DNA from 3 places in the Nocardiopsis sp. RV163 genome. Region 1 is predicted to be linked to each of the others. Evidence: riboswitches for the same ligand, from Rfam matches in the RefSeq annotation. Region 1 holds a riboswitch; each other region holds the start of a gene.
What was found. Region 1 has a riboswitch for cobalamin ahead of ABD54_RS18865 (ABC transporter substrate-binding protein). Riboswitches for the same ligand answer to the same signal wherever they lie in the genome.
Positions count from the first base shown of each region.

Region 2: linked by a shared signal. The riboswitch ahead of metE (5-methyltetrahydropteroyltriglutamate--homocysteine S-methyltransferase) and the one ahead of ABD54_RS18865 (ABC transporter substrate-binding protein) in region 1 are both predicted to bind cobalamin.
Region 3: linked by a shared signal. The riboswitch ahead of ABD54_RS19920 (nitrite reductase) and the one ahead of ABD54_RS18865 (ABC transporter substrate-binding protein) in region 1 are both predicted to bind cobalamin.

Region 1 covers NZ_LEKI01000116.1:6,626-9,889, forward strand. Annotated here, with positions in the region: gene ABD54_RS18855 (carboxyl transferase domain-containing protein) at 1-793, shown strand, start outside; gene ABD54_RS18860 (PPOX class F420-dependent oxidoreductase) at 1,031-1,462, opposite strand; cobalamin riboswitch at 1,779-1,993, shown strand; gene ABD54_RS18865 (ABC transporter substrate-binding protein) at 2,052-3,095, shown strand; gene ABD54_RS18870 (iron ABC transporter permease) at 3,092-3,264, shown strand, end outside.
Region 2 covers NZ_LEKI01000016.1:1,261-4,524, reverse strand. Annotated here, with positions in the region: gene ABD54_RS05070 (polysaccharide deacetylase family protein) at 1-783, opposite strand, end outside; cobalamin riboswitch at 1,060-1,223, shown strand; gene metE (5-methyltetrahydropteroyltriglutamate--homocysteine S-methyltransferase) at 1,389-3,264, shown strand, end outside.
Region 3 covers NZ_LEKI01000128.1:4,967-8,230, reverse strand. Annotated here, with positions in the region: gene nhaC (Na+/H+ antiporter NhaC) at 1-567, shown strand, start outside; gene ABD54_RS27455 (CsbD family protein) at 753-920, opposite strand; cobalamin riboswitch at 1,255-1,402, shown strand; gene ABD54_RS19920 (nitrite reductase) at 1,477-2,388, shown strand; gene ABD54_RS19915 (precorrin-8X methylmutase) at 2,385-3,050, shown strand; gene ABD54_RS19910 (precorrin-2 C(20)-methyltransferase) at 3,047-3,264, shown strand, end outside.

The sequences.
Region 1 (3,264 bases):
GCGTGCGCTCTCGGACCAGGACCACGCGGTGCTGGAGCGCTGGGCGGGCATGGCCGACGCCGACACGGCGGCGGTGCAGGACGCGCACATCGGCGGCTGGCCGGTGTGCCTGGTGGGGATCGAGTCGCGGTCGGTGCCGCGGCACGGCTTCCCGCCCACCGACGGGCCCGACACCTACACCGCGGGCACGCTGTTCCCGCGTTCGTCCAAGAAGGTGGCGAGGGCGATCAACGCGGCGTCGGGCAACCGGCCGCTGGTGGTGCTGGCGAACCTGTCGGGGTTCGACGGCTCGCCGGAGTCGCTGCGCAAGCTCCAGTTGGAGTACGGGGCCGAGATCGGGCGGGCGATCGTCAACTTCGACGGTCCGATCGTGTTCTGCGTGATCTCGCGGTACCACGGCGGCGCGTTCGTGGTGTTCTCCAAAGCGCTCAACCCGAACATGACGGTGCTCGCGTTGGAGGGGTCGTTCGCCTCGGTGCTGGGCGGGGCCCCGGCCGCGGCCGTGGTGTTCGCCGGTGAGGTCAACACGCGTACCGCGAGCGACCCGAGGGTGACGGGGCTCCAGGAGCAGGTGTCGGCGGCCAGCGGCGTCGAGCGGGCCGCGCTCAACGCGCGGTTGGCGGAGACGCAGTCCTCGGTGCGGGCGGAGAAGCTCGGCGAGGTCGCCGCGGAGTTCGACCGGGTGCACAGCATCCAGCGCGCGGTCGAGGTGGGTTCGGTGGACGCGATCATCAGCGCCGCCGAGATGCGGCCGCGCATCATCGAGGCGATCGAGCACGGCATGAAGCGTTAGGCAGTGTTTTTTTGGACCTCCGCTTCGGTCCGTGTTCGGGCGCCCGGAGAACAGGGGCCTTCGGCGCCTACGGCGGGTTCGCCGGTTCCTCGCGAACCCGCCTCCGGCACCTCCAGAACCCTGTGGGCGCCCGAACGGACCCCTCCGAGCTGAGGCCCGGTTGAAAAGCGGAACCCGGGGCCGCGCACGCGGGGCGGGGGTGCGGCGGGAGGCCGCGGCCCCGCCCCGTCCGTGCGGTCAGCGGATCTTCTCGCCGTACACGTGGTCGACGGGCATGGTCATGAGCACCCTGCGGTCGGAGACCATGGCCGACCGGTACTCCTCCCAGTCGGGGTGCTCCCCGGCGGCGAGGCGGTAGTAGTCCACCAGCGAATCGACCTCGGGGCCGTGCGGGTCGGTGCCGGGTCCGGTGAGGGTGGCCACGCCCTCGGCGGTGGCCCACGCCCAGCCGTCGGCGCTGGTGACCTGCAGGGTGGCGCGCGGGTCGCGGCGCAGGTTCGCGGTCTTGGCCCGGCCCTCGGTCATGGAGACGTGCAGCAGGTCGGTCTCGGCGTCGTAGAAGGGCTGGACGGGGGAGAGCTGGGGGCGGCCGTCGGCCTTGATGGTGGCCAGGACGCCGAGCCTGCTCCGGGCGAGCAGTGCGCGCGGGTCGAACGTCGTCTCGGTCATCTCCGAAAAACCCCTCTCGGCCGGATGCTGGTGCTGCGGGGCCGTGTGCGGCCGGTCACGAGCCTATCCCCGGGAACGCGCGACGGCTCGGTCCTCGCCGCGCGGCTCACACCGCCGTGTCCTTGGGCCGGGGACCGTGCGACCGGGCCCGCAGCCCGGCGCTCCGGGCCACCCGTGTCCGCTTCGGCCGGGGCGAGGGCGCGGCCTGAGAACTCCGACGCCTCCCCCTGAACCGCGATGACCAGGGCGGGCGCCGGAGCGGTGGCGCGGGTGCGGCCCCTGTGCGCCTTCCGGCGGCGGAGGGCCGAGGCGGCCTTGATAGTCTGCCCGGGCCAGTCGTACCACGTACGTGGTCAGGGAATCCGGTGCGAATCCGGAACTGACGCGCAGCGGTGAGGGGGACGGGCGGGGTACTCACGCCACTGGGGCGGAGGCCGCGGAGACCACGGCGTCGAAGCGGCACCGACCTGGGAAGGCACCCCGTCCGGGCGAACCCGAGTCCGAAGACCTGCTGGCCCCTCCGCGTCGAGTGCGCGGAGGCGTCCCGTGCCAGGCTCCGCGTTCGAGCCCCGACTTCCAAGGCATGCCCATGCTCCGCCGCGCCCTGTACCCTCTTCCCCTCCTCCTCGCCTCATCCCTGGCCCTGACCGCCTGCGGCGCTCCCGCGGACGGCGGTGGCGAGGGGGCGGAGTCCGCCGCCGGAACCGGATCCGCCCCCGCGGTCGACAACTGCGGGCACGAGGTCACCGTCGCCTCCCCGCCCGAGCGCGTCGTCTCCCTCAACCAGGGCAGCACCGAGATCCTGCTCTCCCTGGGGCTGGCGGACCGCCTCGTCGGTACCGCCACCTGGACCGATCCGATCATGGAGGGGCTGGAGGAGGCCAACGGGGGCATTCCCCGCCTGGCCGACAACGCCCCCTCCTTCGAGGTGGTCCTGGACGCCGAACCGGACTTCGTGACCGCCTCCTTCGTCTCCACGCTCGGCACGGGCGGCGTCGCCACCCGCGAGCAGTTCGAGGAGCTGGGCGTGCCCGCCTACGTCTCCCCGACCGACTGCGCCGCCGGCAAGGACAACGACAGCGGGGGAGACGGCTCGCGCAGCGAGCCCCTCACCCTCGACGCCGTCTACGGCGAGATCCGCGACCTGGCCCTGCTGTTCGGGGTCGAGGAGCGCGGGGAGGAGCTGATCGCGGAGCTGGAGGGGCGGGTGGCGGCGGCCACCTCGGACCTGGACGCCTCCGGCGTCTCCCTCGTGTACTGGTTCGCCAACTCCCAGTCGCCCTACCTCGCGGGCTGTTGCGGCGCCCCCGGCGCCATCACCCGCGCGGTCGGCGCGCGGAACGCCTTCGACGACACCCACGACGAGTGGCCCCAGATCAACTGGGAGACCGTCGCCGACCGCGACCCCGACGTCATCGTCCTCGGTGACCTGACCCGCGACTCCCAGACCGCGGAGTCCGCCGACGCCAAGATCGCGTTCCTGGAGTCCAACCCCGCCACGAGCAACCTCACCGCCGTGCGCGAGGAGCGCTACGTCCTGCTCAGCGGCCAGGCCATGAACCCCTCGATCCGCACGGTCGAGGGGATCGAGCAGGTCGCCGAGGGTCTGCGCGGCCTCGGGCTCGGCCGGTGAGCGGTGCGCGTCTGGCGCTGCTCTCCTGCGGTGGACTGGTGCTCCTGGCGGTGTCGGTCTCGGTCGCGGTGGCCATCGGCCCCGCCGACATCACCGCGGCCGAGGTGTGGAGGTCGGTCGCCGCGCGGCTGGGGTTCGGGGAGAGCGGTCTGTCGCCGCTGCGCGAGGG
Region 2 (3,264 bases), on a different contig from region 1:
GGCGTCGCGCACGCGCAGGCCCAGTTCGGACAGCAGCCCTTCGACCTCACCGGCGGGGACCACCGCGCGCGTTCGGCCCTCCTGCGCCGGGGCGACCTGCCCGGCGTCGAACTCCACGACCAGGTCCCCGTCGGGGTTGAAGCCCACCGAGTCGTACAGGGAGCCGATCGGGTGGATGACGTCGGGGTCCGCCGGGCCCTCCCCGCCCTCCCCGCTCCCGACGGCGCCGCGCACCAGGCCGTTGAGCTCCTCCAACTGCTCCTGGCCGCCGACCAGCGCCGCCGAGGGGTGGTGCGCCGCGGTCTCTGTGTCGTACCAGTAGGTGGTGTAACCCTCCCGGGACCCCTCGGAGTCGGTCTCCACGCGGGTCACGCGGACCCCCAGCAGGCCGTCGCGCGCCGCGGTCAGGTTCCATCCCGCCTCGAAGGAGACCGCGCCGGGGTTGGCCGCCTCGAAGGCGCGCACCTCGTCGGTCAGCTCACGCTCGAGGAAGTCGGCCAGCGGCTCGGCGTTGGGTATCACCGGGTAGGTCACCGAGACGGAGATCTCCCCGTCGTAGGGAAGTCCGGCCTCCTCCACGCCCGACACGGCGGCCGGGTCCACCTCGGTGAGCCCGTCGGGCTCGCCTGAGGCCGGGGGCGGCGGCTCGCTCTCGGAGAGCGGCGCTGCCCGCGTCCGCGGCCCGGGCTCGGGCTCCCCGGAGGAGCTGGTGGCCAACAACACCATGCCCGCCAGGAACGCCAGGGCTACCACGACCGTGATCAGGGGGTGGTCCGGTGCCATGGCCAGGCGGGACTGCTTATTCACGAGGGAATCTCCACGTTCATCGCTCAGACGAACGTCCGCGGGGAGCAGAGAGGGCTCACCCGCGCAACGCTTGACTTCGTGTGTGACGCCGACCTGAGGACGGGGGTTCTCACCGTCCTGGCCGGGCGCATGGGGCCGCACGCCGGGTACAGGGGCGAAGGGGGCCTCCCTATACTTGCAGCCGTGGAAGGTACATGATCCACCCCCGCGTCCCGGGTCCGCCCCGGAACGAACGGGGCGGAACCATGTCGCAAGAGGGAACCCGGTGCGAGTCCGGGACTGCCCCGCAGCGGTATGGGGGAACGAACGTCGCCATGGGCACTGGTAGTGCCGGTCGCCGAGACCGGAAACCGGGAAGCGGCGGCCAGTAGGAGGAGCGGTGTCCGCACCGCCCGCGCCCCCGAGTCCGAAGACCTGCCTCCACCCGGCGACGCGCCCGCGGCGCCGGTGGTCCCGCGCCCCGAGGGAGGGCCGGAGGCGGTGGCAGGTCCGGTGCGCGCCCGCGGCGCGTCCGTCGGCGTGCACGCCCCTCTTCTCCTCCCCGAGGCCGGTACCCGGCTTTCGACGAGGGAGAGAAGCTGATGACCACGACCCCCGCGCCTTCCGCGGCCCCGGGCGGACCACGCCCCTCCGTGCGCTCGACGGTGCACGGCTACCCGCGCATCGGCCCCGACCGCGAGCTCAAGCGCGCCTGCGAGTCCCACTGGAGGGGCCGCACCACCGCCCGGGAACTGGACGAGGTCGCCGCCGGCCTGCGCCTGGGCGTCTACGCCCAACTGCGCGAGGCCGGTGTCGACGACATCCCCTCCAACACGTTCTCCTACTACGACCACGTGCTGGACACCGCGGTCCTGTTCGACCTGGTCCCCTCCCGCTTCGCCCCGCCCGCCGCGGCGCCGGACCGCGAGGAGGAGCTGCGCCGCTACTTCGCGCTCGCCCGCGGCGAGCAGGGCGCCCCTCCGCTGGAGATGACCAAGTGGTTCGACACGAACTACCACTACCTGGTCCCCGAGCTCTCGCCCGGCACCCGTCCCCGCCTGGTGGGCGACAAGCCCGTCGCCGAGTTCCGCGAGGCCGCCGAGGCGGGCTTCCACACCCGCCCGGTCCTGGTCGGCCCGCTCACCTTCCTGCTGCTGGCCAAGCCCGCCGACGGCGCCCCCGAGGGCTGGGAACCCGTCCGGCTGCTCGACCAGCTCCTGGACGCCTACGCCCAGCTGCTCGGCGACCTGCGGGCCGCGGGCGCCACCGAGGTCCAGTTGGACGAGCCGATCCTGGCCACCGATGAGGGCCGCGCCGCCGTCGGCCACCTGGAGTTCGCCTACCAGCGCCTGGGCGCGGTCACCGACCGGCCCTCCCTGCTGGTGTCCACCTACTTCGGCTCCATCGGCTCCGCGGCGCTGCGGGTCCTCAAGGAGTCCGCGGTCGAGGCGGTCGGCCTGGACCTGGTCACCGACGACGAGGGCGTGGACGACCTGGTGCGGATCTCCGGCCTGGGCGCCACCCGCCTGGTCGCGGGCGTGGTGGAGGGGCGCAACGTCTGGCGCACCGACATCCCGGCCGCCGTCGCCGCGCTCGGCACCCTGCTCGCCCTCACCGACGAGCTGACCGTGAGCACCTCCTGCTCCCTGCTGCACGTGCCCCTGGACCTGGACTCCGAGACCTCCCTGGACCCCGAGCTGCGCGCCGCCCTGGCCTTCGCCCGGCAGAAGGCCCGGGAGACGGCCCTGCTCGGCCGCGTGCTGTCCGAGGGGGCCGAGGCCGAGTACACCGGACGCGGCGGCGTCCGTCCCCCCGCGTTCACCGACGCGCGCGTGCGCGCACGCCTCGACGCCCTGGGCCCGGACGCCTACGAGCGCCCGCGGGAGCGCGGCAGGCCCGCCGAGACCCCGCTCACCACGACCACCATCGGTTCCTTCCCCCAGACCGCCGAGCTGCGCCGCGCCCGCGCCGCGCACCGCAGGGGGGAACTGGCCGAGGACGCCTACAAGGCCGTCCTGCGCGAGGAGATCGACCGCGTCGTCGCGCTCCAGGAGGAGATCGGCCTGGACGTGCTCGTGCACGGCGAGCCCGAGCGCAACGACATGGTCCAGTACTTCGCCGAGCAGTTGGAGGGCTACGCCACCACCGAGAACGGCTGGGTGCAGTCCTACGGTTCGCGGTGCGTGCGCCCGCCGATCCTGTTCGGCGACGTCTCGCGCCCGGCGCCGATGACGGTCGAGTGGACCACCTACGCCCAGTCGCTCACCGACAAGCCGGTCAAGGGGATGCTGACCGGTCCGGTCACCATGCTCGCCTGGTCGTTCGTGCGCACCGACCAGCCGCTGGGCGAGACCGCCCGCCAGGTGGCCCTGGCTCTGCGCGACGAGGTCGCCGACCTGGAGCGCGCCGGGATCCGCCACATCCAGGTGGACGAGGCGGCCCTGCGCGAACTGCTGCCGCTGCGCTCGGAGCACCGGG
Region 3 (3,264 bases), on a different contig from region 1:
GGCTTCACCACCGACATGCTGCCTCGGGGGGACGAGGTCTCCGACGTCCTGGCCGAACTGGTGAACCGGGGCGGGCTGTACTCGATGTACAACTCGGCGTTCTTCGTCTTCTGCGCCTTCTTCTTCGCCTCGGCGCTGGAGAAGTCGGGCGTGCTGCGGGTACTGCTGGAGGGGCTCATCGCCAGGCTGCGGTCCACCGGCAGCCTCATCCTCACCACCCTGCTCTCCGGCTTCACCATCATCAACGGCACATCTAACGCCCTGGTGACGTACTTCCTGGTCAAGGACGTCTACGGCGACGCCTACCGGGCCAGGAACCTGCACCCGGTCAACCTGTCGCGCAGCATGGAGGACTCGGTCACGATCACCGAGGTGCTCATGCCCTGGACGGTGTCGGGGGTCTTCTTCGCCACGACCCTGGGCGTGGCCAACTTCGAGTTCCTGCCGTGGGCGGTGTTCAACTGGGGCGGTTTCCTGTTCTCCGCCCTGATCGCCTTCCTGGCGCCGCTGACCCGGGGCTTCGGCATCCGCCGCCTGGAACCGGAGCAGGAGCGCTCCACGACGTAAGCCCCGCCCGGGGCGGCCACGCGAAAGGGGAGCGGAGCACGTGCCCCGCACGTGCTCCGCTCCCCTCGGACATGAGGGCGGCCGGATCGGCGGCCCCGGCGGGGCGGGGGCTCGCGGCCCTCCCCGTCCGGCCGGGAGGCGCCCGCTCGCAGGAGCCCGTCCGCGGCCGTCCGCGAAGGCGGCACCTACCGGCCCTTCTTCATGTCCTCCTTGCCCTGGCGCAGGCGCCCCTTGGCCATCTCGGCGCGCCCCTCGTTCTTCATGCGGTCGTTTCCGGTGGCCTCGCCGGTGGTCTCCTTGGCCTTGCCCTTGACCATCTCGGCCTGGCTGCGGCCCTTCTCGGTGGCGCTCATGCTCTTCCTCCTTGGGTGGTTCCCGTGAGGAGCGGCGTACTGCTGCGAACCGCCCTTCGCCCGTTCCACTGCCCGAAACAGGAAACCCTAAAATCCCCGCAAAGCCCTCGGAACGTTCCACACCCGCCCCCGCCGCCGACGTAGCGCTCGAACACGGACCGAAAACACGCGCCGCCGCACCCGGAAACCGAGCGCGAACCCCCTTCCGGGCCGCCCCCGGGCGCGGACAGCCGCGCTGGGCAACGGCACGCAGCCGTTGGGGGAAGGCCCCCGGACCTGGCCGGGGAGGGGAACGGTACCCTCGTCGGGCCAGTAGAACTCCACCTCGTGGGGCAGGGAACCCGGTGCGAATCCGGGACTGACGCGCAGCGGTGAGGGTGACGGGCGGGCACGCCCCGGGGACTCGGTTCCCCGGGACAGCCACTGGAGCGCAACGCTCCGGGAAGGCGCTCCGCACCGGTCGACCCCGAGTCCGAAGACCTGCTGGCGCTGGCGGTGACGGGCCGCCAGGTCGACCGAGGACCCCGCGAACGGGTCCCTGACCAGAAGGACGCGCATGTCCCCGATGGGTTCCCCATCCCCATCCCCCACCGTCCGCGCCCGGCGCGACCGCTGCCCGGGCGCCCTGCGGCCCTGGCCCGCCGAGGACGGGCTGCTGGTGCGGCTCCGGCTCGTCGGCGGCAGGCTTCCCGCCCGTTCGCTGCGCGCCCTGGCCGCCGTGGCCCAGGAGTACGGCGACGGCCGGATCCACGTCACCGGCCGGGCCAACGTGCAGTTGCGCGCCCTGCCCGGAGACGGGGAGCGGCTGTCCCCCGAGGCGCTCCGGGCCCTGGAGGGCACAGGCCTGCTGCCCTCGCCCTCCCACGAACTGGTCCGCAACGTCATGGTCTCCCCCCGCACGGGGCTCGGGGTCGGAAGGGCGGACCTGCGGTCCGTGGCCGCCGAGCTGGACGGGCTGCTGTGCGCCGAACCGCGCCGCGCCGCCCTTCCCGGCCGCTTCCTCTTCGCCCTGGACGACGGAAGCGGCGACCTGCTGGAGCGCCCCTGCGACCTGGGGGCGGTCGCCCTCGACGCCCACACCGCCCAGCTCAGGGTCGGGGAGCACTGGGGCCCGCTGACACCGCTGGAGGAGGCCCCGGCCGCGCTCGTGCGCCTCGCCGACCGGTTCCTGGAGCTGCGCGGGGACGGCCCCGACGCCCCCTGGCACGTGGCCGAACTCCCCTCGCCCCTGACCGACCCGGCTCCGCCCGACCCGGGGCTGCCCGAACCCGCGCCGCCGCTGCCGCACGGCCCGCTGCCCGGGATCGGACGCCACGTCCCCGTGCCCGAGGAGGGCCTGGACCGGACCGCCGCCGACGCGCTCGCCGCCGAAGCCGTCGAGGCCGGATCCGGCGAACTCGTCGTCACGCCGTGGCGCGCCGTACTCGTTCCCGGAAGACACGGGATCGTTCCCGGGGAGGCGCGGTGACCTCCCCCAGAAGACCGAACCGGCACTACGAGTACGTCGACGACGGGCCCGCCATCTACGCCGACTCCTTCGCCACCATCCGGCGCGAGGCCCGGCTCGACCACCTGCCCGCCAACGCCGAGCGGCTCGCCGTGCGGATGATCCACGGCACCGGCCAGGTCGACCTCGCCGACGACCTCGTCGTCCACCCCGACCTGGTCCCCGCGGCGCGCGCCGCCCTCCGGGCCGGTGCGCCGATCCTGTGCGACGCGCGCATGGTGGCCTCAGGCGTGACCGCGAGCCGCCTGCCCAGCGACAACGAGGTGCTCTGCCTCCTGGGCGACGAACGGGTGCCCGGCCTGGCCCGGGCGTGGGGCACCACCCGCACGGCCGCCGCGGTGTCGCTGTGGGAGCCGCTGCTCGACGGCGCCGTGGTCGCCGTCGGCAACGCGCCCACCGCCCTGTTCCACCTCCTGGAGATGCTGATCGACGGCGCGCCGCGCCCCGCCGCGATCGTCGGCTGCCCGGTCGGCTTCATCGGCGCCGCCGAGTCCAAGCAGGCGCTGACCGAGCTGCGCGACCGGCACGGCGTCGACGTCCCCTACGTGACCGCGCGTGGCCGCCGTGGGGGTTCGGCGATGACCTGCTCGGCCCTCAACGCACTCGCCAAGGAGGAGGAATGACCGGCCGTTTCCACGGCGTCGGCGTCGGACCGGGCGACCCGGAGCTGGTCACCCTCAAGGCGGCCAGGCTCATCGCCGCGGCCGACGTCGTCGCCTACCACGCGGGTGCGGGCAAGGAGTCCAACGCCCGCCGCATCGCCGACGCCCTGATCCCGGCCGGGGCGGTCGAGGAGCGGTTGACCTATCCGGTGACCACCGGGGCGACCGACCACCC